Regions from separate parts of the Comamonas sp. FUJ_7 genome, predicted to be linked through region 2. Evidence: predicted binding sites of a transcription regulator. Region 2 holds the regulator's gene; each other region holds the start of a gene.
What was found. The regulator LexA, encoded in region 2, represses DNA repair genes until DNA is damaged. The targets are predictions, from matches to a motif close to ACTGTATNNNNATACAGT.
Positions count from the first base shown of each region.

Region 1 (9,843 bases), on a different contig from region 2:
AAATCAGGCTTTGCTTGTCTTGATAGGCGCTGCAGGGCACTAGCTCTGGCAGATGCTGGGCATCGCCCAGCAGCACGCTGAACAGCAGTGGCACGCTCTCAAACCATTCGGCCCAGCCTTCGCAGGGACCGCCTGGCTCGGCAGGCCAGTCAGTGGTGGGACAGGGGTATTCGTCGTGCGCGAGAAGCAAGGCGTAGTTGGGCATGAATGTCCAGAGAAACGATAACAAACAGTGAGATCAGGGCGAAATCAGGCTTGAAGCAAGGCGGGGTATGCACTATCAGCGTCAGGCTTGATAGCGGCAATGCGCTGCACGACCCTGTCAGGCTGGCGCAGCAGCCCATGTTCATAGGCCACGATGCTCCAGCCTGTGCACACCTGCAGTAGCTCGCCGGGGGCCAACAGAAAGTCCGGGCGGGACGGCTTGCCATAGGCTTCATTGCCCTGGGCAAAGGTTTCATACAGCAGCACACCGCCGGGTTTGACGCTGGCCAAAATTTGGGGCCACAGCGGTCGCCACAGGTAATTGGTAATGACTATGCCATCAAAGCTGCGGCCTGCCAGAGGCCAGGGACCGCTTTCAATATCGGCGGTAATGGCTTCGGCAATCTCTGCGATGGACTGGGTTGCTTCTGGTGCTTTGTCCACGCTGGTCAAAGCATGGCCGGATGCATGAAAAAAGCGGGTGTGGCGGCCCATGCCGCAGGCCAGATCCAGCACGCTGCCCTGGGGGGCGACAAGATGGGCAAAGCGGCTGACCCAGTCGGAGGGCGCTTGTGCACCATGGCTTGAAGGAGGGGAGGCGGGGGCTTGGGGCAGGGGGGGGCAGGTCATCTTGCCAAAAACTATAGCAGTGCCGGTGCCCTCGCTGAGGGCGGCCATGTCGCCGCCGCGCTTGTGGTCAGCAGGTTCTCAGAAACAGGCCCAGACCTGATCGGCCAGCGTCAGCATGAACTGCGGCTGTAGATACAGCGCAAACACGGCCATCAGCACCGCGAGTACGGCGGCCCAGATCAGCGAGCGTTGCCAGAGTTTGAGTTGCATGGTTCAGACGGCCTTGGTTGCTGGGTGGCGGGCAATCGCCGATTCGCGCACGGGCAGGTTGACCAGGGCGGCAAAAATGCCCAGCGCAATCGACAGATACCAGACCATATCGTAGTTGCCGTTGATGTCATACAGATAGCCGCCCAGCCACACGCCCAGGAAGCTGCCGATCTGGTGGCTGAAGAACACAAAGCCGCCCAGCATGGACAGATGCTGCACGCCAAAGATCTGGGCGATGGTGGCATTGGTCAGAGGCACGGTGGACAGCCACAGAAAACCCATGGCTGCGCAGAAGATATAGACCGACCAGGGCGAGAGCGGGGCCAGCAAGAAGCACACCGTCGCCACCGAGCGCAGGCCGTAAATGCCCGACAGCAGATAGCGCTTGGGCATTTTCTGGCCCAGGTTGCCGGCCAGATAGGTGCCAAAGATATTAAACAGGCCCACCAATGCCAGCGAGGTGCTGGCCACATGCGGCTCCATGCCAAAGTCCTTAAGGTAACTGGGCATGTGCACGCCGATGAACATGACCTGAAAGCCGCAGACAAAGTAGCCAGCCATCAGCAGCAAGAAACTGGGGTAGGTCCAGGCTTCCTTGAGCGCCTGGCCCACGGTCTGCTCCCGCTTGATGGGCGTGCCGCTGCTGAAGCCCGGCTCGCGCAGGCCAAAGGCCAGGGCGGCGATCAGCAAGGCAAAAAGGGCCAGCACCAGTAGCGCGTTCGACCAACCGAACTGGGCAATCAGCCCGCCCTCCACAGGCACCATGAAGAACTGGCCGAACGACCCCGCCGCCGCCGTTACCCCCATGGCCCAGCTGCGCCGTGCCACAGGAATCTGGCGGCCCAGAACGCCGTAGATCACGGCGTAAGTCGTGCCCGCCTGGGCTGCGCCAATCAGCACACCTGCGGTCAGCAAAAAAACCGTGGTGTTGGGCGACAAAGCCATGCCGGCCAGACCCAGTGCATACAGAAGAGCGCCGCCGATCAGTACTTTGAACGCGCCGATGCGGTCGGCCAGCATGCCGACAAAAATGCCCAGCACGCCCCAGGACAGGTTTTGTACGGCAATGGCCAGCGAGAAGCTCTCACGCGTCCAGCCCATTTCCTGGGTGATGGGCAGCAGCCACAGGCCAAAGCCGTGGCGTATCCCCATGGAGAGGGTGACGATGGCGCCCCCGCACAGAAGAATCTGTGCCATGGACATGGAGTGAGGAGTTGTCTTTGTGGTCATGCCGTGTCTGCAAAAGCGCAGGAATCTGTAAGCGCATCACTGTAGCGAAACCCGCGCATATACGCCTGTACGTGCCGTCACATGCGTGGCAGTCTCGCTTGCCAGAATGAGAAAGCATGCTGTGGTCGAGCGCATTGCAGTGCTTTGAATTAATAAAAAAGTGAGCGTATAGCGCTTGATATCTATCAATTTCGATAAGAAAACATTCTGAAATCAATAGTTGATAGGCGAATGAAGCTATGGTTTTTCAATATTTCTCTGCACTGGCACTGAGGAAAAAACACATTCCGAAGACAGATGTTCCGGCTTTGTGCAAGAGTATTGGGAGTAAACAACTGTGAATTTATCCAGCTCTCATCCGGAGAGGCCACTACAATCCGCCCCCATGGCAGTCAAACCGTCCAACGAATATTCCGAAGGCTCGATCCGCGTTCTCAAGGGTCTGGAGCCTGTCAAACAGCGTCCCGGCATGTACACGCGTACCGACAACCCCCTGCACATCCTGCAGGAGGTGATCGACAACGCGGCCGACGAAGCGCTTGCCGGTTTCGGCAAAAAAATCAAATTCATCATGCACGCCGACGGCTCCTACAGCGTTGAAGACGACGGGCGCGGCATTCCCTTTGGACTGCACCCCGAAGAAAAAGCGCCCGTGGTGGAGCTGGTCTTCACGCGTCTGCACGCGGGCGGCAAGTTCGACAAGGCCAATGGCGGCGCCTACAGCTTCTCAGGTGGTCTGCACGGCGTGGGCGTGTCGGTGACCAATGCGCTGTCCACCCGCATGGAAGTCAGCGTGCACCGCGACGGTCAGGTGGCCACGCTGGTGTTCTCCGGCGGCGATGTGATTGAGCCGCTGAAGGTTCGCGATCTGCAGCCCGGCGAGCGCAAGCACGGCACCACCGTGCGTGCCTGGCCCGATGCCAAGTATTTCGAGTCCACCAACCTGCCCATGGGCGAGCTGGTGCATCTGCTGCGCAGCAAGGCCGTGCTGATGCCCGGCGTGGCGGTCTCGCTGATCAATGAAAAAGCCCGTGATACCCAGACCTGGCAGTTCAAGGGCGGTCTGCGCGACTATCTGGCGCAAAGCCTGCATGGCGAGCCTGTCATCCCGCTGTTTGAAGGCGAGGGTTTTGCCGACAAGCACCACGACAGCTTTTCCGAAGGCGAGGGCGCAGCCTGGTGCGTGGCCTTTACCGAAGAAGGCGCGCCGCTGCGCGAGAGCTATGTCAACCTGATTCCCACCACGGCGGGCGGCACGCATGACAGCGGTCTGCGCGATGGTCTGTTTCAGGCCGTCAAGGCTTTCATCGACATGCACTCGCTGCTGCCCAAGGGCGTCAAGCTTATGCCCGACGACGTGTTCGCGCGCGCCAGCTATGTGCTCAATGCCAAGGTGCTGGACCCGCAGTTCCAGGGGCAGATCAAGGAGCGCCTGAACTCGCGTGATGCCGTGCGCCTGGTCTCGGGCTTTGCACGTCCGGTGATGGAGTTGTGGCTCAACGAGCATGTGGAATGGGGCAAGAAGCTGGCCGAGATTGCCATCAAGGCCGCCCAGACCCGTCAGAAGGCCGGCCAGAAGGTCGAAAAGCGCAAGGGCAGCGGCGTGGCCGTGCTGCCCGGCAAGCTGACCGACTGCGAGAGCAAGGACACCAGCGTCAACGAAGTGTTTCTGGTCGAGGGGGACTCTGCCGGCGGCTCCGCCAAGATGGGCCGCGACAAGGAAACCCAGGCCATCCTGCCGCTGCGCGGCAAGGTGCTCAATACCTGGGAAGTGGACCGCGACCGCCTGTTTGCCAACAACGAAATTCACGATATTTCGGTGGCGATTGGTGTCGATCCGCACGGCCCCAATGACGAGCCGGATCTGTCCGGCCTGCGCTACGGCAAGATCTGCATCTTGTCGGACGCGGACGTGGACGGCTCCCATATTCAGGTACTGTTGCTGACGCTGTTCTTCAAGCATTTCCCCAAGCTGGTGGAAGCCGGCCACATCCATGTGGCCCTGCCGCCGCTGTTCCGTGTGGATGTGCCTGCACGCGGCAAAAAACCTGCGATCAAGGTCTATGCCCTTGATCAGGGCGAGTTGGACGCCATCTTGGAGAAATGTGCCAAGGACGGCGTGCCGCGTGAAAAGTGCCAGGTCAGCCGTTTCAAGGGCCTGGGTGAGATGAATGCCGAACAGCTGTGGGAAACCACGCTGAACCCCGATACGCGCCGCCTGCTGCCTGTGCAGTTCATGAATCTGGACTTTGCCCAGGCCGAAGCCGTGGTCACCAAGCTCATGGGCAAGGGCGAAGCCGCTGCCCGCCGCGAGCTGATGGAGCTGCATGGCGATGCCGTGGAGGTCGATATCTGAGCGGTTCGTGAGGGCGCTAGTTGCTAACTGCTAGTCGCCTGCCGCAGTGATGGGATCAAGTCATGCCAAGTTTTCAGTCTTCATATCAGTCATCAGCGTTGGCGCTCCTTGGTGGGCGTCTGCGCAAGGCTGGCCTGCACCTGTTGCTGGCGGGCGCAGGCTGGCTGGCGCTGGCACCGGCGGCGCATGCCGACCTGTGGGCCTATGTCGATGAATTTGGCGTCACCCACTTTGCGGCCGAGGCGCTGGACGAGCGCTACAAGCTGTTCTTCAGGGGCGATCTCTATGACAGCAGCAAGCCGGGCCTGCAGCCCCATTCCAGCGCTGCCGCAGGCTTGAGTGCACGCACGCGCACGCAGAGCTTTTTCGAGGTTTCGCCGCGCTACAAGAGCGTGCGCCCACACCTGCAAAAAGCCGCTGAAAAAACCGGTGTGGACTATGACTTGATCAAGGCCGTGATTGCCGTGGAGTCTGGCTTTGATGCCGAGGCGGTATCGCCCAAGGGCGCGGTCGGCCTGATGCAGCTGATGCCAGCCACGGCGGAGCGCTTTGGCGTTGCCGCCAACAAAAATCGCAGCATGCAGCAGCAGCTGTCCGACCCTGCCGTCAATATCCCAGCGGGTGCGCGTTATCTCAGCTATCTGATGAATCTGTTTCCTGGTCGTCTCGATCTGGTGCTGGCCGCCTATAACGCTGGCGAGGGAGCGGTCAACAAATATGGCAAGTCTGTGCCGCCGTACAAGGAAACGCTGAACTACGTCAAAGCCGTGACCGGTATTTACGAACAGCTGCAGGCCGCCAATCCGCTGGCAGGCCGTGTGGCTTCTGCCAGTGTGAGTGGCGGCAAGAGCAGTGCTGCGGGCTCGCGCATTCGCATGACCTTGCCGGGTATGACAGGCGCTGATTCGGTATCCCAATAAATTGAGTCGCCTGACAGGCGCAATCTGAAAAACGACTTACGAAAATCAGGATCAAGCAGGTTTTGTGCCTCAAGGAAACTGCCTTTGTGCAGCTTGGTTTGCGTAAGTTCTAGGAAAAAATCACAAAGAATTCATGAGCGATCAAACCATACTGGATTTGTCCGAACAAGCTGCTGGCGATGCACTGGATCTGGGTCAATACGCACAGCGCGCCTATCTTGAATATGCGTTGTCGGTGGTCAAGGGCCGTGCTCTGCCCGATGTCAGCGATGGCCTGAAGCCCGTGCAGCGCCGCATTCTCTACGCCATGGATCGCATGGGTCTGAGCTATGGCGGCCCCAATGGCAATACGGCGGCCAAGCCCGTGAAGAGCGCCCGTGTGGTTGGCGATGTGCTCGGTCGCTTCCACCCGCACGGCGACCAGTCGGCTTATGACGCGCTGGTGCGCATGGCGCAGGATTTCAACCAGCGCTATCCGCTGGTTGATGGCCAGGGCAACTTCGGCAGCCGCGACGGTGATGGCGCCGCCGCCATGCGTTACACCGAAGCGCGTTTGTCCAAGATCACCAGCTTGCTGCTCGATGAAATCGACTTGGGCACGGTGGATTTCACGCCCAACTATGACGGCAGCACGCAAGAGCCCAAGCAGTTGCCTGCGCGCCTGCCGTTCTCGCTGCTCAATGGCGCAAGCGGTATTGCCGTGGGCCTGGCCACAGAAATTCCCAGCCACAACCTTGTGGAAGTGGCTGCAGCCTGCGTGGCACTGATCAAAAAGCCGCAACTGCCCGAAGAAGAGCTGCTGGCGCTGATTCCCGGCCCAGACTATCCGGGCGGCGGTCAGATCATCTCGTCCAGCAGCGATATTGCAGATGCCTACCGCACCGGTCGCGGCAGCCTCAAGGTGCGTGCGCGCTGGAAGATCGAAGAGCTGGCACGTGGCCAGTGGCAGATGGTGGTGACCGAGCTGCCGCCGGGTGTGTCGGCCCAGAAGGTGCTCGAAGAGATCGAGGACATTACCAACCCCAAGGTCAAGACCGGCAAGAAGGCGCTGACGCAGGAGCAAACCCAGCTCAAGGCCAGCATGCTGGCCGTGCTCGATGGTGTGCGCGACGAATCCAGCAAGGATGCGCCGGTGCGCATTGTGTTCGAGCCCAAGACCGGCAAGGTGCCGCAGGCCGAGCTGATTACCGCGCTGCTGGCCCACACCAGCCTGGAGTCGTCCAGCTCCATCAACCTGACCAGCATCGGTCTGGATGGCCGCCCCGTGCAGAAGTCGCTGCGTCAGATGCTGGAAGAGTGGATTGCGTTCCGCTTCCAGACCGTCACGCGCCGCAGCCAGCATCGTCTGGAGAAGGTGCTCGATCGCATCCACATCCTCGAAGGCCGTCAGGCCGTGTTGCTCAATATCGACAAGGTCATTGCCATCATCCGCGCCAGCGATGAGCCCAAGCAGGCCTTGATTGATGCCTTCAATCTGTCCGAGCGCCAGGCCGAAGACATTTTGGAAATTCGCCTGCGCCAGCTGGCGCGTCTTGAGGCCATCAAGATTGAGCAGGAGTTGAAAGAGCTGCGCACCGAGCAAGGCAAGCTGGAAGATATTCTGGGCAGCGAAGCTGCCATGCGCCGCCTGATCTGCAAGGAAATTGAAGGCGATTCCAAGACCTTTGGCGATGCACGCCGCACGCTGATTCACGAAGAGAAAAAAGTCGTGGCTGAGGTCAAGGTGGTGGACGAACCCACCACCGTCATCATTTCCGAAAAGGGCTGGGTGCGCACGCGCCACGGCCATGGCGTGGATGCAAACACGTTGAGCTTCAAGGCCGGCGACAGCCTATATGGCACGTTTGAGTGCCGCACAGTCGATCAGCTGCTGGCCTTTGGTAGCAACGGCCGGATCTACTCCGTTCCTGTCTCGGCCTTGCCGGGCGGGCGTGGTGATGGTCAGCCCGTGACAACCATGATCGAGCTGGAAGCGGGCACGCAGCTGCTGCACTACTTTGCCGGCAGTGAAACCACACAGCTGCTGCTGTCGGGCTCGGGTGCTTATGGCTTTACGGCCAATGTGGGTGACATGGTTTCGCGCCAGAAGGCGGGCAAGTCTTTTGTCACGCTGGGCGATGGCGAGACGCTGTGCGCGCCTTCCGTCGTGCATGGCATTCCCATGAATGCGCGTGCCGAGCCTGTGGAAGGGGGCGAGCAGGGCGCTGGTTTGCTGAACCCCGCCACGCATGTGATCTGCGCGTCGGTGGGAGGGCGCATTCTGACCTTTGAGGTCAGCGAGCTCAAGACCATGCCCAAGGGCGGTCGCGGGCTGATGCTGATCAGCCTGGAAGACAAGGACCAGCTGGCGGGCGCTGCGGCCTACACCCGCAGCATTCGCCTCGATGGCGTAGGCCGTGGCGGCAAGCGCAAGAGCGAGACGCTGGAAATCCGCAGCCTCAACAACGCTCGCGGTGCCCGTGGCCGCAAGGGCAAGGCAGCAGATCTGGGATTCAAGCCTCAGACGGTGACGCGCGTGGAATAAGCGTTTCAGGTGCTATGCAAAAAGCCGCTCCAGATTTCTGGGGCGGCTTTTTTGTGCAGTGACTCGAGTTACTGCTTGGCAATGGCGAGCACTATCTGGCTGAGGAACAGCAGTGCAAGCAGCCCAAAGGCATTGAGGGCTTGCAGCCAATGCAGCCACTTCGGACCTGCATATTTCCAGAAGGCATAGAGCATCAGCGCCAGCGGAATTGCGCACAGCGGCCCAATGAATTTCCAGTTCGAGGCTTCACCAGAGAAACTGGCGAGCACGGCCAGGAACCAGAGCGCAGAGACAGCAGCTCCATGCGCGGATGTCGCCAGCCGCTGGCCAAGCAGTTGTTCGCGTGGCGCGAAGCAGAAATAGGCAATGCTGACCCCAAGGGGCAGGGACGAAATCAGTAGCCAGAAGTACATGGGCATGGGGCAGTGAGGTGTAGAGACAAGGCAGCACGATTGCTGCACTTGGCAAGTGTCTTCACATCCCCTGACTCTGGCTTCAATGAGGGTGCTGAGTGGCGCTCTGCGATACCTGAGGACGCGCTGCAGGCGCTCCTCTTATGGCTTGACGGGCTTGTTGGCTGCGAGGCCGAGGGTTCCTGCAGGAAACGGGACTTCAGCAAGGTCCGGGTACAGCGCAATCAACTCGGGCAGCAGCAAGTCATCGCTGATGGGGGTGATGAAGATCTGTCCCTGGTCGGTGCTGGCGAGGGTGAGATCGGTGCGCTCGAAAGTGCTGCCGTTTTTCTCAAAAGTGCGGTGGTATGGAAACAGCGCGTATTCGCGTCCTGCAGAGGTTTTGCCATATTGCCCGGCATCGAGGTCGTAGGAGCCAGTCCGAACCTTGATGCCGTCGCGCTGATCGATGGCCTGGCCGATGCGCACCAATTCAGCGCGTGTTTCCTGCTGCGTCTTTCCCATGGTCGCCGCAATGCTCTGAATTTTGCGCGGCGCAACGTATTTCAGCGTGGCTTGCAGGTCGCGTGTGATGGTGGCGGTCAGCAGGTCGCGCATGGCGCTGCTCAGCGTGTCAGAGGTGAGGGCTGGTTGAGCCGTTGCGCTAGTTACTCTTGCCGGATCACGGGCTTGCACTGGGGCAGAAGCCAGCAGCAGCGCGGCGCATAGGGCAGAGGTGAAGGCAGAGGTGAAGGCAGGGTGATGACTGGTAGAGTGTTTCATGGCAGAACCTTGGGCTGTGAGTTGCTGTCGGTAATGCCTCGGCATCCAGTCGACAGCACCATTTGACGGGGGCCATGCGCCTGTGCGCTTGGCTTTAATCACACCGCTCGCGTGCAGCGTCGGCATAGTGGCTTTCTTGCTGCACTTCCGCGGCTAGACCCTCGTGCAGCACCACGGGCTGGCCGTGGATGTTCTGACGAAGATCGGTCTGGGACAGTATGAGCAGATCGCTCTGCAGCATTTCATTGAAATCGACGCAGAAGCGCGCTGTCATGGGACTCACTCAGTGGGTTTACAGCGCTGCCAAAGGCATGGCAGCAAATGTCTGCGCGGGCGTATTGATCTGCTCACGGCAGGCGACCAGGGGCAGGTCGCGCTGGCCGGGCCGGGTGCGGGAGACCAGGGCATACAAGCTGCTGACGGAGCGCGAGACGGCATCAGGGATGGCGCGCTTTTGAATCAGATGGCCCAGCAGCACGGCGGCAAACACATCGCCCATGCCATTGGGCAGCGGGTGCAGGTCGATGTAGGGCGTTTGTACCAGCCAGGCGTTATCGGCCGTTACGGCCAACGTGGCCAGCTGGTCGTCAGGCA
Region 1 covers NZ_JBXXZI010000002.1:311,229-321,071, forward strand. The annotation lists gene AC2I9W_RS05160 (DUF6630 family protein) at 1-205, opposite strand, end outside; gene AC2I9W_RS05165 (class I SAM-dependent methyltransferase) at 250-834, opposite strand; gene AC2I9W_RS05170 (hypothetical protein) at 913-1,044, opposite strand; gene AC2I9W_RS05175 (MFS transporter) at 1,048-2,247, opposite strand; gene AC2I9W_RS05180 (DNA topoisomerase IV subunit B) at 2,660-4,630, shown strand; gene AC2I9W_RS05185 (lytic transglycosylase domain-containing protein) at 4,693-5,550, shown strand; gene parC (DNA topoisomerase IV subunit A) at 5,684-8,074, shown strand; gene AC2I9W_RS05195 (hypothetical protein) at 8,143-8,493, opposite strand; gene AC2I9W_RS05200 (hypothetical protein) at 8,629-9,249, opposite strand; gene AC2I9W_RS05205 (hypothetical protein) at 9,344-9,523, opposite strand; gene pdxY (pyridoxal kinase PdxY) at 9,542-9,843, opposite strand, start outside.
Region 1: the regulator LexA is predicted to act here: its motif matches at 2,609-2,626, upstream of AC2I9W_RS05180 (DNA topoisomerase IV subunit B).

Region 2 (9,843 bases):
ACGGCATCACCTACACCGGCTTCCTGTATGCGGGTTTGATGATCGACAAGGCCGGCCAGTTGAAGACGCTGGAGTTCAACTGCCGCATGGGTGATCCCGAGACCCAGCCCATCATGATGCGCCTCAAGAGCGATCTGGTCGATGTGATGCTGGCAGCCACTGAAGGCAAGCTCGATCAACTGGAGCTGCAGTGGGATCGCCGCACCGCTCTGGGTGTGGTCATGGCCGCTGCCGGCTACCCAGAAGCGCCCCGCAAGGGTGATGTCATCACCGGCCTGCCTGCAGCAGCCGACGATGCGATGGTCTTCCACGCTGGAACCCAGCTGAATGACGAAGGTCTGCCCGTGACCAGCGGTGGTCGCGTGCTGTGCGTGACTGGCTTGGCCGATAGCGTCAAGCAGGCGCAGCAGAAGGTGTATGCCGTGGCTCGCAGCATCCATTTCGATGGCGCTCAGTACCGCCGCGACATTGGCTTCCGTGCCGTGAAGAAGGCTGACTGATGACGCAGAACTCCTCAACTTCCGTGGCTGACCAGTTGCCTGCGACCGAGGTTCGTGAGTACCTGATGGGACTGCAGGCCCGAATCACCGAAGCGCTGGAAGCGATTGAAGGTGAGGAGGGTGTACGCTTTCTGGCCGATGCCTGGCACAAGGCTCCCGGCGAGAAGCTGCAGGGTGACGGCATCACCAAGATCATGGAAGGTGGTCGTGTGTTTGAGCGCGCAGGCTGTGGCTTTTCGCATGTGCGCGGGCCGCAATTGCCTCCCTCGGCCACCCAGCACCGCCCTGAGCTGGCGGGTGCTCCGTTTGAAGCCATGGGGGTGTCGCTTGTGTTTCACCCGCGCAATCCCATGGTGCCCACGGTGCACATGAATGTGCGCATGATCTCGGCAGGCCATGAAGGCCAGCCCAAGACTTGCTGGTTTGGCGGCGGCATGGATTTGACGCCGGTCTACGGCTTTGAAGAAGATGCCGTGCACTTCCACCAGACCTGCCGCGATGCGCTGGCTCCATTTGGCGATCAGCTCTATCCGCGCTTCAAGACCTGGTGTGATGAGTATTTCTACCTCAAGCACCGAGATGAACAGCGCGGCATTGGCGGCATCTTCTTTGATGACTTCAGCGAGCTGGGGCAGCAAGGCAGTTTTGCCATGCTGCAGTCGGTAGGCGATGCCTTCCTCAAGTCTTATCTGCCCATCGTGGAGCGCCGCAAAGATGCGCAGTACACGCAGCAGCAGGTGGACTTTCAGCGCTACCGCCGTGGCCGCTATGTGGAGTTCAATCTGGTCTGGGACCGTGGCACGCATTTTGGCCTGCAGTCCGGTGGCCGTACCGAGTCCATCTTGCTGTCCATGCCACCCCATGCGGACTGGAGCTATCAGCGGGAAGATGCGCCAGGAACTCCTGAGCGCGAGTTGCTCGACAAGTTCCTGATCCGCCGCGATTGGCTGTAAGGCGACAAATCCTTGCTGATTGCGTGCATAAAGCCCTGTCAGCAAGGAAATCTCTAGAAAACTATAATTTCCATAGCTGGATGCGCAATCAACAATTGGCGCATCAACCTTTTTCAATGCGTGAAAAGCTCAGGTCTTGTACGGACCGTACGCTTACGCTAACCCAGCCCTGATACGGGCGTGGTGCGGCACACGCTATATTGATCCCATCATTTACTGATCCCATCGCCTGATGACCACCTCCACCAAATCGGATTCCGCAGCCAAGCGCGACGTCACCAAACTTCAGCGAGCCATTGTTGACGGTCTCGAAGACGTTAAGGCCCACGACATCCAGGTGTTCAACACCGAAGCGCTGTCCCCGCTGTTCGAGCGCGTGATCGTGGCCTCCGGTACCTCCAACCGCCAGACCAAGGCGCTGGCCTCCAGCGTGCGCGAAGCCGTCAAGGAAGCAGGCTTTCCCGTGCCCCGCCAGGAAGGTGAGCAAAACGGCGAATGGATCATCGTGGACTGCGGCTCGGCCGTCTGCCACATCATGCAGCCCGCCATTCGCCAGTACTACCGCCTGGAAGAAATCTGGGGCGAGACACCTGTGCGCATGAAGCTGGGTGCAGCCAAGCCCAAGCCCGCTGAGCTGGCTGCCAAGAAGCTGGCCGCCAAGATGGCGGTGGAAAAGGCTGCTGCAGAAAACACAGTGGTCGAGAAAAAAACTGTCGCCAAGAAGGCCGCAGCCAAGAAGCCAGCCACCAAGACTGCAACAGCGGCTGCCAAGCCCGCAGCCAAGAAGCCCGCTGCAAAGTCTGCTGCTGCCAAGTCTGTGAAGACCGTGGTGGTCAAGCCCAGCACACCCCGTACCGCCAAGACCGCTGCGACCAAGCCCGCTGCCAAGCGTGCACCCCGCGCCAAGGCGTAAATGAAGTTGACCATCGTGGCCGTAGGTCTGCATGTGCCCGATTGGGCACAGACGGCCTACGACGATTACGCCAAGCGCTTTCCGCCCGAACTCAAGGTCGAACTCAAGGCCGTCAAGACCGAGCCACGTGGCTCCAAGACGCTGGAGACCTTGTATGCCGCAGAGCGCAAGCGCATCGAGGCGGCCATTCCTCGCGGCACCCGTATCGTGGTGCTGGATGAGCGTGGAGCCAATCTGACCACCAAGGCGCTGGCCCAGCGCCTCAAGGGCTGGCAGCTGGAAAGCGATGATGTAGCCTTGGTCATTGGGGGGCCCGATGGGCTGGACCCTACGTTCAAGGCCGCTGCGCATGATCGCATTCGCCTATCTGACCTGACCTTGCCGCACGCCATGGTGCGTGTGCTGCTGATTGAGCAGTTGTATCGTGCCTGGTCGGTTAATGCCGGCCACCCCTATCACCGTGAGTGATTCACTGCAAGGCGGCGTAGCGTGCAATTTTGCGTGCTGCGTGATACTATGATTTTGATAGCCGTTTGCGCTTGGTACATAAGCGCTAACGGCCTTTTTCATTCAAAGTCATGACGCCCTTTATCTACCTCGCATCCCAAAGTCCTCGCCGTCGTCAGCTGCTGGAGCAGTTGGGGGTGGCGCATGAGTTACTGCTGCCTAATGCAGCGGGTGATATTGCCGAGGATGCCGAAGCCATAGAGGCAGAGCGCAAAGGTGAAGCCCCGCGTGACTATGTGCAGCGCGTGACAGAAGGCAAACTTGAGGCCGCCGTGGCGCGCCATGCACGTCGCGGGTTGGCAGCTGCCCCCATTCTGTGCTCCGACACTACGGTTGCACTGGGTACGCAGATTCTGGGTAAGCCTGAGGACGAGGCGGATGCGCGCCGCATTCTGCGCTTGCTTTCGGGCACGGAGCATGAGGTGTTGACTGCCATCGCGATGCAAAGTGGAGCTCAGCGTCTACAGGCCTTGTGTGTCTCGACAGTTCACTTTGCACCCATGAGCGAAGCTCAGATTGATGCCTATGTGGCGTCTGGTGAGCCCATGGGCAAGGCTGGTGCCTATGGCATACAGGGCAGGGCGGCAGCACATATTGCAGAAATTCGCGGCAGCTATTCAGCCATCATGGGATTGCCGGTCTATGAAACTGCCCAGTTGCTGCGCCAGCTGGGCTGGTCACTCTGAGGCCTAGCCAAGACCTGGTACATAACAAGGCTCCTGAACTCAGCGCAGGTTTGGGACTCCAACCCGCTAGGGCATGCTTAACATGCTGGCCGTCTTGCGTCTGCCATGTGGGCGTCGCACACTGGGTGCAGCCGAATTGCAAGACCTATAAAGAAAGAACGACAGTCAATGCAGCAAGATATTTTGATCAACTGGTCGCCTCAGGAAACGCGGGTGGCGATCGTCGAAAACGGAGCGGTGCAGGAATTGCACATGGAGCGCCCGTTGGAGCGTGGGCTGGTGGGCAATATTTACCTAGGCAAGGTCTCGCGTGTGCTCCCCGGCATGCAGTCGGCTTTCATCGATATTGGTTTGGAACGCGCAGCCTTCTTGCATGTGGCCGATGTGTGGCAGCGTCAGGACAATGGCGAAGCCCCCATGTTTGCGCGCAAGGATCAGCCTCTGGTTCCTATCGAAAAACAGGTGTTTGAAGGCCAGTCCATCATGGTGCAGGTCATCAAGGACCCCATAGGCACCAAGGGTGCACGCCTTTCCACGCAGATCAGTGTGGCCGGGCGATTGCTGGTGTTCTTGCCGCAGGACGACCATATCGGTATCTCCCAGAAGATTCCACAAAACGAACGCGATGCCTTGCGCGCACGCCTGCAGGAGCTGGTGGGAACCAAGGAAAGCGGCGGCGGTGGTGGCTTTATTTTGCGCACCAATGGTGAAGAATCCAGCGACGCTGAGTTGGCCGACGACATTCGCTATCTGCGCAAGACCTGGGCGCGCATCAAGGATGCTGCACAAAAGCTGCCCGCCATGTCCGTGCTGCATCAGGACCTGAATCTGCTGCAGCGCGTGCTGCGGGATCTGGTGGGCGAGAACACCCAAAGCATTCGCATTGACTCCAAGGAGCAGTTTGCTCTGCTCAAGACTTTCGGCCAGGAATACATGCCTGCCGCCGTGCCCAAGCTGGCCTTGTACAAGGGTGAGCGACCCATCTTCGACCTCTACAGCATAGATGAGGAAATTGCCCGAGCCCTGGGGCGCAGAGTGGATTTGAAGTCTGGTGGCTACCTGATCGTCGATCAGACCGAAGCCTTGACCACGATTGACGTCAATACCGGCGGTTATGTCGGTGCGCGCAATTTCGATGAGACTATTTTCAAGACGAATCTGGAAGCCGCACATGCCATTGCGCGTCAGCTGAGACTGCGCAATCTGGGGGGCATCGTCATCGTGGACTTTATCGACATGGTGCGGGAAGACCACCAGAGCGAGGTGCTCTCCGAGTTCCGCCGCCAACTGGCCCGCGACCGCGTCAAAACCATGGCCGGAGGCTTCTCGCAGCTGGGCCTGGTGGAGATGACGCGCAAGCGCACGCGCGAGTCTCTTGCCCAGATGCTGTGCGAGCCTTGCGCAGCTTGCTCCGGCAAAGGCAATGTCAAGACGGCACGCAGCATTTGCTATGAAGTGCTTAGAGAAATCTTGCGCGAGGCGCGTCAGTTCAACCCCCACGAGTTCCGCGTCGTCGCATCGCCCAAGGTGGTGGAGATGTTCCTTGACGAGGAAAGCCAACACCTGGCCAGCCTGTCGGACTTCATTGGCAAGCCCATCTCGCTGCAGGCCGAAACGGCGATGGCGCAGGAGCAGTACGACATCGTTTTGCTGTGAGTCAGTGGGCATCGCGATCCTGATCTGCATGATCACGTTTTAATGAGCAAGGGGAAATTCTGAAAGGAATCTCCCCTTTTTTGCATCAAAGGCTTGGTAAATGCTGAGATATGGGTCTCGGCTTGTGATTTTGAACTGCGACTGAATTGAATCAACGCCTGTAGATGAAGATGCTGAGCGAGACTAATTGGTTTTGTGCTTGCTGGCTGCAACCCGAATGGGGTCTGCAAGCGCAGAGAGTAAAGCTGAGATTGCTGGAGTTACATCAGAGGCGGACTGAGCAAACCTTTGGGTGAATGACATTGAGGCTTAGGTTAAGGGGGATCCCGTGCATCTTTTCAGGAGGCCTGTTCGCGCCTCTTTGCCAAAATTATGTCGCTGTGGCGGCTTGTAGATGGTTCTTGAACCTCGGCCTGAGGGGCAGTCATCGCAATCTGCTTCATTGGTGTCTGTTGGTAAATTGTCTGTAGGATATTTCAGCTGCTTATGTAAAAGTGTTGATCTGTTTCAGTTTCTCGCTCATTTTTTGGGGGCTACATGGTCCACGACCTGCAATACAGCTTTGCTTCGCGTTTGAATTCTTGGATCAAGCATTTGAAGGCGGCAGAGCCTTGTGAGTCACAGCAAGGTGCTTATGCACTGGTGATCGAGAATTGGGTGAGAGTTAACTCAGATATGGGAGCTCCACCGCAATTTTTGCAAGCTCTGAGGCGCAGGCGACTCTGTGAAGAACATGGCTGGCATGGGGTGGGTACCAATGTCGCGTACTGGGATCTGGATGATGTTCAATCAGTGCGGATTTACCTGCATGACGACGGCACCATCGTCGTACAGCAAATGGATGCTGACAATCTTCAGATTCTCTTCACACTACCTGGCCGCGGAGGAGCACTGAATGAGTCTTTGCTGTCTGAGAGAGGGGACTCTCTTCCCTAGGATAGGTGTCAGATCTCTTTTTCAGGGACTGTAGCCTGTGATTCAATCACGGGCTTTTAGGCTTGTGGGGCAGCTTGCTCGGCCAAAGCCATGCGCTCTAGTGCAGCACAGACATCTGCCATGCGACCAGAGATGAAAAGACATTCTGGATGCTTGCCGGGTTCATGCTGAACGATTCTTAGCGCTTTATAAGGAGTACTTTTCATCTGTGTGCTGACAGTTGCTGGCACTGCTAGCAGTTGCGAGGGGTCTCTGGAAGCTCTGGACCGCGATATGGCGCTGCTTTTGGGATCGCGACTGCGGTTGGCCCGCATAAAAGGAATGCGGTGGCGAGTGATTTTGAGGTTGGAATATTCCTTGCTGGAAGATTCGGCGGCAGAGGGAGAGGGCACCGTATTCGGCTCCAGGCTGGCGGCAAGCATAGAGGATGGGTCTTTCTGACTGGGGAGGTTGAAAGACTGAAGTGATGTGGCGAATCCCATTTGGCAACTCCTTGTGATGATCAGGATCATCGGAATGGATAAGGGCAGGACTGCATTTTTCGAAAATAGCTCCGCCCAGGGCGAAGCTCAATGGCTTCGCACCTACCTCTGGGGCTGGAGTGTTAGATTAAGAAAGGACTTCAACGCCGTACTGTTGAGCTGTCGCTGAATGGATCGCAAGGTCGTTACATGAACATGCTGTTGCGGATCAGGCCCACGGCCAAGCCTTCAATGGCAAATGGCTCTTCTGGAGCTACGTGAATGACCTTGTAGTCAGGGTTTTCAGGCAGCAGCTCAATGCCTTGAGGTGTGCGTTTGAAGCGTTTGACGGTGACATCATCTCCTAGACGGGCGACCACAATCTGTCCATTGCGCGCTTCGTGTGTCGATTGAACGGCCAGCAGGTCACCGTCCATGATGCCTGCATCCCGCATGGACATGCCGCGTACTTTGAGCAAATAGTCGGGCTTGGCGGCGAACAGGCTGGGCTCTACGGAATAGCTTTGATCGATATGTTCCTGCGCCAGAATAGGCGAGCCTGCAGCCACGCGGCCGACCAGGGGTAGTATCAGAGGAGCCATAGCCGACAACGGCAAGGCGAACCTGGTTCCGCGCGCCGCGTTGATATTGCGCACGGTCTCTGCACGTAGACGAATGCCTCGGGAGGTACCGCTGACCAGATCGATCACTCCTTTGCGGGCCAGTGCTTGCAGATGTTCTTCAGCTGCATTGGCAGACTTGAAGCCGAAGGTGCTGGCAATCTCTGCTCGTGTCGGTGGTGCGCCAGTGCGCGCGATGCTGGACTGGATGAGATCCAGTATCTGCTGCTGGCGGGCAGTGAGCTTGGGGTGGTCCATTGGCATTCCTTGATCAATCGAGGATGAGGGCTGTATTTTCATCCAGTACCTGTATTTTTAATCAGTTTGAAGAGGACTGCAAGTGGAGCGTGGCAAAAATATCGTCATATTGGGGACAGGTGGCACGATTGCAGGGGTGGCAGATCAGGCGGGGGCGAATGTTGGCTACCGAGCGGCTCAGTTGGAGGTGAGCGAATTGCTGCAGGCGGTGCCTGGTTTGCAGCGGAGTGCAAGCCAGGGTGAACTGCAGGTTGAACAGGTTGCTCAGCTCGACAGCAAGGACATGGATTACGTCACATGGCGGGCATTGGCGCGCCGTTGTGCAGAGCTGTTGGTAGATGAGGAAGTGGCCGGCATTGTCATTACCCACGGTACCGATACTCTGGAGGAAACTGCATGGTTTTTGCAATGCGTACTCCAGCCTGTGAAGCCCGTTGTACTGACATGTGCCATGCGCCCCGCCACGGCAATTTCTGCTGATGGACCCGGTAATTTGCGCGATGCGGTTGTTTGTGCTGCGGATGCGCAGGCTGCAGGTCGAGGAGTGCTGGCTGTGGTGGCTGGACGCATCTTTACAGCGCTGGAAGTGCGTAAATCTCACCCTTATAGAGTAGATGCCTTTGAAGGCATTGACTCGGGAGCGCAAGGCTGGGTGGAGGAGGGGGCTGTGCGCTGGGCGCAAGCCGTGCCCCGTCAACTTGGTTTGGAGGGGCTTCCATCCGCTCAGGCACTGCCAGAGCCGCAAGCTTGGCCTTTGGTCGAGATGCTCACTAGTCATGCTGGCTATAACCATGTGGTGGCCATGACATTGCTGAAGGCTTGGCATGCGGTTGGTGTGAGAGGTGTAGTGGTGGCTGGAACTGGCAATGGAACGGTCCATCAAGCGCTGATTCCAGCCCTGGATTGGGCGCAAGAGCAAGGCATGTTTGTGAGGCTGACCACCCGTTGTGAGCAGGGACAGGTGGTGCAGGCCGCAGGAGTGACGGATCCTCTGGTGAGTACGCTGCCTGCAGTCAAGGCCAGAATCAGTTTGATGCTGGAGCTGATGGGCTGGCCACGCACCGATAGGTGCTAGATACCGAGAACATGGTCAATGGGATCTGAGGAGATCGGTAAACACCTCTTTCAGGCTGCAGCTCAAGGCCATCAAACGGGGAGGTGTTATGTATTTTTATAACTGAGCTGCATGAGATGTGGTGCTCAGAATAAAAAAGGCTGGTGTTTCCACCAGCCTTCAGGGCAGCTTTTCTATAGTGCACTTCATATGCGGAGCGCACTATGACCGAGAGATCAAGTGTTCAGGATGCCAGCGCAGCCAGAGCACGCTCAGTGATTTCTTCCACGGAGCCAGTACCGCTGATCGCGCGGTACTTGGGGGCCGCTGCAGCGTCAGCTTTGGCCCAGTTGCTGTAGTAGTCGACCAGAGGGCGGGTCTGGTTGCTGTAGACATCCAGGCGCTTCTTGACAGTTTCTTCCTTGTCGTCTTCACGCTGAACCAGGTCTTCACCGGTCACGTCGTCCTTGCCTTCCACCTTTGGGGGGTTGAACTTGACGTGATAGGTTCGACCAGAAGCAGGGTGGCTGCGGCGGCCGCTCATGCGTTCGATGATGGCATCGAAGGGCACGTCGATCTCCAGCACATAGTCCAGCTTCACGCCGGCGGCCTTCATGGCGTCGGCCTGGGGGATGGTGCGGGGGAAGCCGTCAAACAGGAAACCCTTGGCACAGTCGGGCTGAGCAATGCGTTCCTTGACCAGATTGATGATCAGATCGTCGCTGACCAGTTGGCCTGCATCCATCACGGCCTTGGCTTGCAGACCCAGAGGAGTGCCAGCCTTGACGGCAGCGCGCAGCATGTCGCCTGTGGAGATTTGAGGGATACCGTACTTTTGGCAAATAAAGGCCGCTTGAGTGCCTTTGCCGGCGCCGGGAGCACCCAACAAAATCAGTTTCATGGAAATCCTTGAGGAGAGTAGAAATTCTTGCTGACCGAGGCAGGCGGGTGGACGCCTGTAATCCTCATGTCATATTTTTTCGCGGGCAAGGATAGCATGCACTAGACCAACAGAGCCTTACACAAGCTAGGCAAAACTGTCACAAGTGCGGCCAATTGGAGGTTGGTATCCGCTGCAAACGCGATTACTGTAGTTGTAATTCAAGTACAGGTAGTCTTACATGCGCTATTTGGACTATGCGGAAAGTATAGCTAGCAGCCCTTATCTGTATTGGGTCTAGGCTTTTTTAGACTGAGCGGTTAGAGGAATTAAGCTGATAAAGGAATTAGCGGCAGAAACTTGCAAGGTATTGTCAGCAAAGACGAGCGTCACCAAAGTTCCTCAGCCTTTGCTTTAAT
Region 2 covers NZ_JBXXZI010000001.1:659,688-669,530, reverse strand. The annotation lists gene purD (phosphoribosylamine--glycine ligase) at 1-500, shown strand, start outside; gene hemF (oxygen-dependent coproporphyrinogen oxidase) at 500-1,453, shown strand; gene rsfS (ribosome silencing factor) at 1,686-2,366, shown strand; gene rlmH (23S rRNA (pseudouridine(1915)-N(3))-methyltransferase RlmH) at 2,367-2,834, shown strand; gene AC2I9W_RS03025 (Maf family protein) at 2,945-3,559, shown strand; gene rng (ribonuclease G) at 3,728-5,215, shown strand; gene AC2I9W_RS03015 (hypothetical protein) at 5,753-6,151, shown strand; gene AC2I9W_RS03010 (hypothetical protein) at 6,208-6,633, opposite strand; gene lexA (transcriptional repressor LexA) at 6,819-7,490, opposite strand; gene AC2I9W_RS03000 (asparaginase) at 7,573-8,565, shown strand; gene adk (adenylate kinase) at 8,789-9,445, opposite strand.

Region 3 (9,843 bases), 150 kb from region 2:
AGCTCGCTTTTTCCGTAGACGATGCGCACATCGATCTTCAAGCGGTTTTTGTCTTCCAAAAGTTCCTTGATGCGATCTTTGAGTTTGAGAAAGGGGCTGATGAGTACCAGCCTTTCCTTGGCTCCCTTGATCAGTTCTTCAAGAAAGTAATTGGTCGCTGACGTATTTAAAAATTTGGCCATATTGTTTCAAGCGATTTCCAAGATATCTCCGACCTTGAGTCTAAAAGCAACGCTCTTTTTTCTGAAACAATTTGTCTATAAATCAAGTGCGATAAATTATTTGTTGTTTTGATAAGAATGAAATATTTATCAAAATTAATAGCAGCTAGCGTAGTCTGCATAAAGATTAGAGCAGGATTTTTCTGTTTTTTGATGAGGGAAACCTCAAGGGCGTTTTTCTGCGATATATCGTCGCCAGTGACAGAGGCCGGTTCTCGCCCCGCCGGGGGAAAACCCGGTTCCTGTCCATGAAGCATGGCATGAGGCTAGAACAATATAACAAGCCAAAACCGACTCAACCCCAATTGCAATAAGCGCAAACAGCTATCAAATCAGTATCGCTTTGTCGTCATCGACAGAGGGTGAGCTGTTTGATGAATTTCCCGATCGATCAATATCACTCTGTGCCTGCAGTGAAACAGCAGAATATTTCCTGATCGGGAAATATTGAAAGCCTTGTCTCCCACTGCACGATCTTGCACCGACCGAAGCAGGACGAGGTAGGGCCTGGCAGAAGAGGCCGCTCTCAAGCCTTCTTCAAGAACTCGGATTTGAGAATGAATGGCCCTTGATCGGTCTTGCAGTCCACGTCGTGGTCGCCGTTGTCATACAGCAGACGTATGCCTTTGATCTTGGTGCCTTTCTTGATCACGGTCGAAGAGCCCTTGACCTTCAGGTCCTTGACCAGCAGCACGCTGTCGCCGTCGGTCAGTGGGGTGCCGTTGGCATCTTTGATGATGCGCTGGCTGCTGTCTTCGTCATCAGCGGTATTGGCGTGGGCAGACCATTCGTGGGCGCAATCGGGGCAGATCAGCAGTTCGCCATCGGGGTAGGTGTTGTCCAGGCCGCACTGGGGGCAGGAAGGCAAAGTGGTATGGCTCAAGGCGTCGCTTTCATTCAAAAAAACGACAAGGGTAGCCTGTACGCATTAGTGGCAGGCCGGGGTGCGGTTTGCGGCTGGCGTTGCGGAGGCGTCTACTCGCGCCTTTTTCAATATTTTGATAGCTTTCAGCGCATGTCCGATAAGGGCTGAGGGCTGTTTTTGTACTTATTTTGAGGAGGGCGAGGGCGGTAGGTGCTTGTCATGGGCTTGAGAGCACTCAGGCGCATTTCTGAAGCATTTCTGAAATGCTTGGGCAGAGCCTGCATCTTGCCCTCTCTCTTATTCGTACTCAAATTCGGCGCGGTAGTCGTCCGGGTTGATGCCTTCCGCACGCAGCGGCTCTACCAGGCGAAAACGTGTGATCTTGGCGGAGGCGGTGATATAGCCTTTGATGACCCATTCCTGTGTGACGGGGCTGTGGGCCTCGGCGGCCAGTTGCTCGATGACGCGCGTAGTCTTGCGCCGCGCCAGCATGCGAAACAGCGCGGGCACATGGGTCAGCAGGCGCTTGAGCAGGTCTTCGGCATCCGGCAGCCATTCGCCTTGCTTGGGCAGCTCGGGCACAAAGCCCCACTCATCTTCACTGAGGGCGCGCCACAGCACGATGGCATGGCCGTCGGCATCGCTCACACAGGCCATTTCTTCCAGTTGTGGCGTTTTCATGGGGGCGTAGCGCGAAGCGGCTCCGGCGGCCAGCAGTGCGCCATAAGCCGCCGTTACGTCGTTCACCTGCAGGCGCAGCGAGACGGATGACTCCACCTTTTGCACTTGCAGCAGGCGCAATGTAGCGCTGCCGGTATCGATGTCCACAAAGCCATCACCGCGCTGCACTGCGGTAAAGCCCATGACATCTCCCCACAGGGCGGCACTTGCGTCCAGTGCGGTCACGGGAACGATCAGATGGCTGATTCCAAAAAACATAGCAGGCTTTGCACAGTGGGGAAGGGTTGCAATGATAAATCGCCATGATTGTCAGAGGAGGGTGCGCTGGCAATGCAGGCTTTTCTGTTCTGGCTCATCTGTGCCGCCAAGACGATTGAGGAATCGGCGTAGTGTGGTTTTTCGTGGAAAGTTTAAAATACTGTATAAATAAACAGCTATTGATGATTTTGCTTGGGCAAAGCATCCGCCGCATCTATGCAACTTATCGCCAAACTCAGCATCCTTGCCGATGCCGCCAAGTACGACGCCAGCTGTGCTTCCAGTGGCGTCAAGGGGCGCAATTCCATCGGCGGCAAAGGCATGGGCTCATCCGAGGGCATGGGCATCTGTCACAGCTATGCTCCGGACGGACGCTGTATCTCGCTGCTCAAGATACTGCTGACCAACTTCTGCATCTACGACTGCCGCTATTGCATCAACCGCAAAAGCTCGAACGTGCAGCGCGCGCGCTTCACGGCAGACGAGGTGGTGAAGCTGACGCTGGACTTCTATCGCCGCAACTGCATAGAAGGACTGTTTCTGTCCAGCGGCATCATTCAGTCCAGCGACTACACCATGGAACAACTGGTGGAAGTGGCACGCAGCCTGCGCGAAGACCACGACTTTCGCGGCTATATCCATCTCAAGACGATTCCAGACGCCGCGCCGGAGTTGCTGGAGCTGGCGGGCCGCTATGCCGACCGGCTCAGCATCAATATCGAGCTGCCCACCCAGCAAGGCCTGAGTCAATTGGCACCCGAGAAAAATGCGGTGCAGATTCAGTCCGCCATGGGAGATGTGGCTCGGCATATAGCGACAGCCCGCCAAGAGCGCCAGGAGCAGGCAGCGCATGCGGTGGTTTCCCTGCCCAAGCAACGCGTGCGCCGGGCCAAACCGCCGCGCTATGCACCGGGTGGACAGAGCACGCAGATGATTGTGGGGGCCGATGGTGCCTGCGATGCGGCTATTTTGAGCACCAGCAGCGACCTTTACCAAGGCCCGCGCTTGCGGCGCGTGTACTACTCGGCCTTCAGCCCCATTCCCGATGCCTCGTCCGACTTGCCCCTGCAGGCTCCGCCGCTGCTGCGCGAGCACCGGCTGTACCAGGCTGACTGGCTCATGCGTTTTTATGGCTTTGCACACCAGGAAATCATCTTGCCGGACAGCGGGGGCATGCTTGATTTGGAGGTGGACCCCAAGCTGGCCTGGGCTTTGGCGCATCGCCAGCACTTCCCGGTCAACCTTAACCGCGCGCCCAAGGAGTGGCTGCTGCGTGTGCCCGGCCTGGGCGTGCGCAGCGTGCAGCGGTTATTGATGGCGCGGCGCGTGCGCAGCCTGCGGCTGGCGGATTTGCAGCAACTGCGCATTGCCACGGCCAAGGTGCTGGCCTTTGTGGAGCTGGCTGACTACCATCCGCGCCGTGGGGAGCTGGAAAGCCCGCTGCTGCGTCAGCAACTGCTGCAACGCATGAGCGATGGGATGGTTCAAAAAAAGCATAGCGGTATGCGCTTGCCAGATAGGGGCTTGGGCACGAAAACGGCTCAACTCTCATTGTTCGATGGGGTGTGAGTCATGAGTGGTTTGGCTTCGCACTCGCACTCAGACTCACACTCACGCGCGCAGTCTGACGGCACCGACTTCCTGGTGATTGAGCTGGCCCAGCCCGACGATTTCGATGGTTTCAGGCAAGCGGCGCGCGTGCTGCTGGCTTTGGGGGTTCAGCCCCATGCCGTGCGTTGGCGCTGGTGTGCACCCTGGTCGCGGCAAATGCAGGCGCAGGATTTGTTTGCCTCTGATGGTGCTGGCAGCGTGGCGGGCAGGGCGCTGACGCCTGATGAACTCGATCAGATACCTCTGCCACCTGCGTCAGCGCTGCGCTTGGGTCGCACGCAGCTGTCCACCTTGCGGCTGGCCTGCTGTCATGAGCGGGAAGGGCGATTTGCGCTGTGCTACCGCTGGCTGTACAGACTGCAGGCTCAAGCGTCACTTCGCCATGATGCGCTGGATAGTGATTGGCGCGAAATTGAACGCTTGGCCAAGGCGGTGGGGCGCGAGATTCACAAAATGCATGCCTTTGTGCGTTTCAGGCCGCTACAGCTGGGCGATGCAGGGCAGGCGGGGCAAGCGTGTGATATCCCAATTGGTATGCAAACCGATACACAAGTCGATATGCAAGGCGATATGCAAATTGCCTGGTTCGAGCCCGAGCACCATGTGCTGCGCGCAGCCTCTGGCTTTTTTCGGCGGCGCTTTCCCAATATGCGCTGGGCTATTCTGACGCCGCAGTGCAGCGTGTTCTGGGATCTGGAACAACTGCAGATGGCTGCGGGCTGCACGGCCGATCAGGCACCAGGGCCGGACGCGGGTGAGCAGCTGTGGCTCAGCTATTACCGCGCCACCTTCAACCCGGCGCGCCTGAAAGAGCAGGCCATGCAGCGCGAGATGCCGCGCAAATACTGGAAAAATTTGCCGGAAGCTGTGCTGATCAGCGAACTGATTGCTGGTGCACGTGGACGCACTCAGCGCATGTTGGCCGCTGAGTAGCAGTCCTGACTGCCTCGCGCAGAAAAGACGCAAAGCTGACAGCAGGATTTGCTGCTTTGCAGCATGCCACTATCATGGCTTCAGCGGTTGGTGTGGATGCGACTCAGTCTCAGCTTGAGGTTGTGGCTCAGAGGCATTGCACAGCACACCGTAGTTGGCCGTCTGCTCTTGGCAGACTTCAGGCCGGCTCTCGCTGGTGTTGCATGGACTGGACCGGGCTATTGCTGCCGTCTGCTTCTTGAGAGAAGCATCCTGAATGGCCTGATTGCCACTTGCAACGCTGACTGAATCGACTTCGAGGCATGCGTGAGTGCGCCTTGGTATTGAGACAGGAAAGGGCATGGATGCTGCATGGATCGCAAACCATTCTGAACTGGTGTCTGCTGGTGACAGCGGCTGCACTGCTTGGGCATTGGGTTCACCGTAGTTCGGGATTTCCGCGTGTGCTGGGCTATACCGTGGTCGGGATGGCCGCCGGTTGGCTCAACACAAGCATGGGCTGGGACGATTTGCCCTGGCCTTTGCAGGGCGGCACTGCGCTGATGCTGGAACTGGCCGTAGGTATCAGCTTGCTGCTGGCGGCATCTCAGGTATCGATGTCCTGGCTACGACGCCAGCCGTGGCTGTTGCTGCAAAGCTTGGGTGAGTCCCTGCTGGCAATGACTTTGACCACGGCAGTGCTGCTGGCGCTGGACTGTGGCTGGGCCGTGTCTCTGGCGGTGGGTGCTGTGACCATGGCGGCATCGCCTGCCGTGCTGCTGCGCATTGCACATGATTTGAAGGCACGCGGCGCGGTGACTGACCGCAGCCTGCTGCTGGCCACACTGAGTGCCATGTTGTCACTGCTAGTAGTGCTCAGCCTGAGCTTGATGATGAAGCCCGACGCCGAGGGCGGTCTGGTATTTTCAGCAGCCCACCTGTTGGATTGGGCGTATTCCTTGCTGCTGAGCCTGGTTTGGGGTGGTGTGTTGACGGCTGCGCTATGGCCGGTGCTGCGCTGGCAGTCTTCACGTAGCGACTCTGCGGCGCTCTATCTGCTGGCGGCTTTGACGGCGCTGTCGATTCTGGCCGAAAGGTGGGGAGGATCAGCTGCTCTGGCTTATATCGCCGCCGGTTTGCTGCTGCGTCAACTCAGCCCGCGGCCTTTGCTGTGGCCACCGGCTTTTCAGTCAGCCAACGCTATGCTGAATCTGCTGATGTTTGTGCTGGTCGCCAGCATGGTGTCGCAGCTGACGTTCTCTGTTGCTCTGGTTTCGATAGTTGCAAGCGCGGTACTGGCAAGGGCTGTAGCCAAATTTTCGATGATTTTGATGCTCGGTCATGGCACAGGCATTGGCTGGCGCAGGCAATGGCCGGTGGCCTGCTCGCAGCTGCCGCTGTCGGGTCTGGCGTTGCTGATGGTGTCGGGCCTAGCGGTGCAGTGGCAAGGCCTTGATGTGGCCAGTGGCCAGCAAGTGGCCGAGAAACTTTCCGCCATCGCGCTGCCCATGATTGTGGTGTGCGAATTGCTGGGCGTGCTGCTGGCATCCACCGCACTGTGGCGCTGTGGTGATGCGCACAGAGGGATAGGTCGCGCAGCATTGAAAGCAGGGGAGAAGCGCCATGACACTTGAAGCCTTTCAGCCATCGACGGCGCTGACATTGGGGGTGGAGCTGGAGCTGCAGCTGCTGAGCACCACTGACTATGACATGACACCTTATGCGCCCGACATGCTCGCGCTGCTGAAGAACGCTGCAGTGCCGGGCTCCATCGTGCCCGAGGTGACCGCCAGCATGATCGAGATTTCAACGGGCATCTGCCAGGATGCGCAAGACGCCTGGCAGCAACTGGCGGTGACGCGGGATGCACTGGTCAAGGCCGCAGACCGGCTCAATATCGCGATAGCCGGTGGCGGCACCCACCCGTTTCAGCAGTGGCATCAGCAGCGCATTTACGACAAGCCGCGCTTCAAGGAGCTGACGGCACTGTATGGCTACCTGACCAAGCAGTTCACCATCTTTGGCCAGCATGTACACATCGGCTGCCCCGACGCCGATGCTGCGCTGCTAATGCTTCATCGCTTGTCACGCTACATCCCGCATTTCATTGCGCTGTCGGCTTCCAGCCCTTTTGTGCAGGGGCAGGACACGGCATTTGATTCGGCGCGATTGAACTCCGTGTTCGCCTTTCCGCTTTCGGGCCGTGCTCCGTTTGCGCTGCACTGGGAAGACTTTGAACGCTATTTCGACAAGATGGCGGCCACGGGCGTGATCCGCAGCATGAAGGACTTTTATTGGGATATTCGCCCCAAGCCCGAGTTTGGCACCGTGGAGGTGCGTGTGTTCGATACGCCGATTTCCATAGAGCGCGCTGCGCAGCTGGCGGCCTATGTGCAGGCATTGGGCGCCTGGTTTCTGAGCGAGCAGCCTTTTGAGCCGCAGGAGGACGATTACCTCGTCTATACCTACAACCGTTTTCAGGCTTGCCGCTTCGGGCTGGACGGCAGCTATGTGGATCCGGTAACTGCGGAGCAACTGCCGCTGCGCGATCATATTGCGCAGACGCTCAAGCGTATTAGCAGCTATGCCTCCGAATCCGGTCAGAGTGCCTTGCACGATTTGGGCAGGGTCATCCAGATTGGCAATGACGCCAGCTGGCTGCGCGAGCGCTATGCGCAGGTACGCCAATTACCGGAGGTGGTGCGACAGGCATCGCTGTGCTTTGGAGGAAAAACGGCCTGACGAGACTGGGGAGGGCTGGCCCAGAGAAATGACAAAACCCGCAGAAATGACTCTTGCGGGTTTTGTGAGCTGCCTCGATGTGCCTAGTAAGGCGAGGCATTTGGCTCGGGGCAGTAGGTCAGATAGGTTTTGGCCTTGGAGTGCCGACTGCCCGGGCACCTGGCTGGCAATACTGGGCTGACTCAGCAGGCGTGACGACTAAGGCGTCTGCTCAAGCGCGTCCCTGTATTGCGGGACTTGCGCTTAGCGCTTGCGATCGCGTTCGTCTTCGGGCCAGATGGACATGATGTTCAAAGTTTGCATGGGGAAATCTCTCCTATATGCCTGTTTAACGTCTGATAGATTCAGCTCGTTGACAGCTTTTTAAAATTTTTTACCTGTTCGTTTATCCAGTGAATCAGGCTGCAAAGCCGGGGGCACGCTTGCGGTCGCGATCGTCCCAGGGCCAAGCCATCAGAGACATGGCTGCGGCGGCCTGTGCAGGCTGGGCTTTGGCGGTGTCGGTAACAGTGTTGGACATTGCAGTTCACTCCTTTGTGTGTTCAACGCCGGTGTGCGGCTGCAGGTTGACAGTAAGCTGAATCAATTCAGCAAGAAAATGCAACTTGAGTGCGCTGATGTTGTGGTTGCTAGGCCGGGTACATCAAAATAAATAGCGCCTAAGCAATGGCTGGCATTGGTTCGGCGCTATTCATATGCAGGTTGCGTGCGATTGGGAAATCGCTTGAAGATCAGGCTGCCTCGGCGGACAGTGCCTCAATTTGCTCGGAAAGCTCAAGCCAGCGCTCTTCCAGGGCGTCAATTTCCGTGTTTACGGCGCTCAGTTGCTTGCCGGCTTCCACGATGTCAGTTCCAGCCAGTCCGGGTGTGGCCAGCTTTTGTTCCAGCTCCGAGCGCTGCTCATTGAGTTTGGGCAGCTTTTTGTCGATCTGCTCCAGTTCTTTCTTGAAGGGCTTGGTCTTTTCAGCCAGTTGCTGGCGCGCAGCAGCGGCCAGTCGGCGGGCTTCCTTGGGGTCGGCGGCTGCGCCTGTAGAAGAGGCTGCAGAAACTACCGCTGTAGCTTCTGTTTTAGGAGCTGAAGCTGCTTGCTCAATGGGCGATTGAGGCTGATTCTCTTCAGAGATTTTTGCTACGTCAGCGGCTGAAGTCTCTGCTGCAGCTGCATTGGCGTGGTGATCGGCCTGACGGGCTTCTTCGCGCAGGCGGCGCGACTCTTCGAGCAAGTAGCGCTGATAGTCGTCCAGATCGCCATCGAAGGGGCCGACGACGCCGCGGCCCACCATCCAGAAGTCTTCACAGACGGCGCGCAGCAGATGTCGGTCGTGCGAGACCAGCATGACGGTTCCGTCGAAGTCGTTGAGCGCCATGGCCAGCGCTTCGCGGGTGGCCAGGTCCAGGTGGTTGGTTGGCTCGTCCAGCAGCAGCAGGTTGGGGCGCTGCCAGACGATCATTGCCAGTACCAGACGGGCTTTTTCACCGCCGCTCATGCTTCCCACGGCCTGCTTGACCATGTCGCCACTGAAGTTGAAGGTGCCCAGCCAGTTGCGCAGATCCTGCTCGCGGCTGGCGGCAGGGGCGGCTGCCCCCAGGTCCTTGGCCAGACGAATCATGTGCTCCAGCGGATTTTCGCTGGGGCGAAGCACGTCCAGTTCCTGCTGGGCAAAGTAGCCAATGTTCAGGCCCTTGCCTTCGGTGACTGTGCCAGCCAGTGCGCCCATTTCGCGGGCAATGGTCTTGACCAGAGTCGATTTACCCTGGCCGTTGGCACCCAGAATACCGATGCGCTGACCGGCTAGCACCGAGCGGTTGACGCCGCGCAGAATGGTGGTCTCGTTGCCGTCTTCGTCCTTATAGCCAAATGCGGCATCGGTGATGGCCAGCATGGGGTTGGGCAGATTGGCGGGTTCCTTGAATTCGAAGGTGAATTCGGCCTCGGCCAGCACAGGACCGATCTTTTCCATGCGCTCGAGCTGCTTGACCCGGCTTTGGGCCTGCTTGGCCTTGCTGGCCTTGGCCTTGAAACGGTCAATGAACTTCTGCAGGTGGGCCATCTTCTCCTGCTGCTTGGCGAAGCTAGCGGCTTGCAATTCGAGTTGCTGGGCGCGCAGTTCTTCAAAGCGAGAGTAGTTGCCGCCATATCGGTTGATCTGCCCGCCCTGGATCTGCAGGGTGACGTTGGTGATGGCGTCCAGAAACTCGCGGTCGTGGCTGATGACGATCATGGTGCCGCTGTAGCGCTTGAGCCATGCTTCCAGCCAGACCAGTGCGTCCAGGTCCAGGTGGTTGGTAGGCTCGTCCAGCAGCAGCAAATCGCTGGGGGCCATCAGCGCGCGGGCCAGTTGCAATCGCATGCGCCAGCCACCCGAGAAGCTGTTGACAGGATGGTGCAGCTCGGAGACCTTGAATCCCAGACCCAGAATCAGGGCTTGTGCACGAGATTCCGCATCATGTGCACCTGCATCGGCCAGATCCACATAGGCCTGAGCGATTTCCATGCCGTCGCCCGAGGCTTCGGCGGCGGCCAGCTGGGCGTTCAGCTCGGCCAGACGGGTG
Region 3 covers NZ_JBXXZI010000001.1:510,647-520,489, reverse strand. The annotation lists gene AC2I9W_RS02365 (phospholipase D family protein) at 1-182, opposite strand, end outside; gene AC2I9W_RS02360 (zinc ribbon domain-containing protein YjdM) at 748-1,104, opposite strand; gene AC2I9W_RS02355 (DUF2621 family protein) at 1,384-2,025, opposite strand; gene AC2I9W_RS02350 (putative DNA modification/repair radical SAM protein) at 2,242-3,594, shown strand; gene AC2I9W_RS02345 (TIGR03915 family putative DNA repair protein) at 3,598-4,569, shown strand; gene AC2I9W_RS02340 (cation:proton antiporter domain-containing protein) at 4,914-6,182, shown strand; gene AC2I9W_RS02335 (YbdK family carboxylate-amine ligase) at 6,172-7,290, shown strand; gene AC2I9W_RS02330 (hypothetical protein) at 7,688-7,810, opposite strand; gene AC2I9W_RS02325 (ABC-F family ATP-binding cassette domain-containing protein) at 8,022-9,843, opposite strand, start outside.
Region 3: the regulator LexA is predicted to act here: its motif matches at 2,185-2,202, upstream of AC2I9W_RS02350 (putative DNA modification/repair radical SAM protein).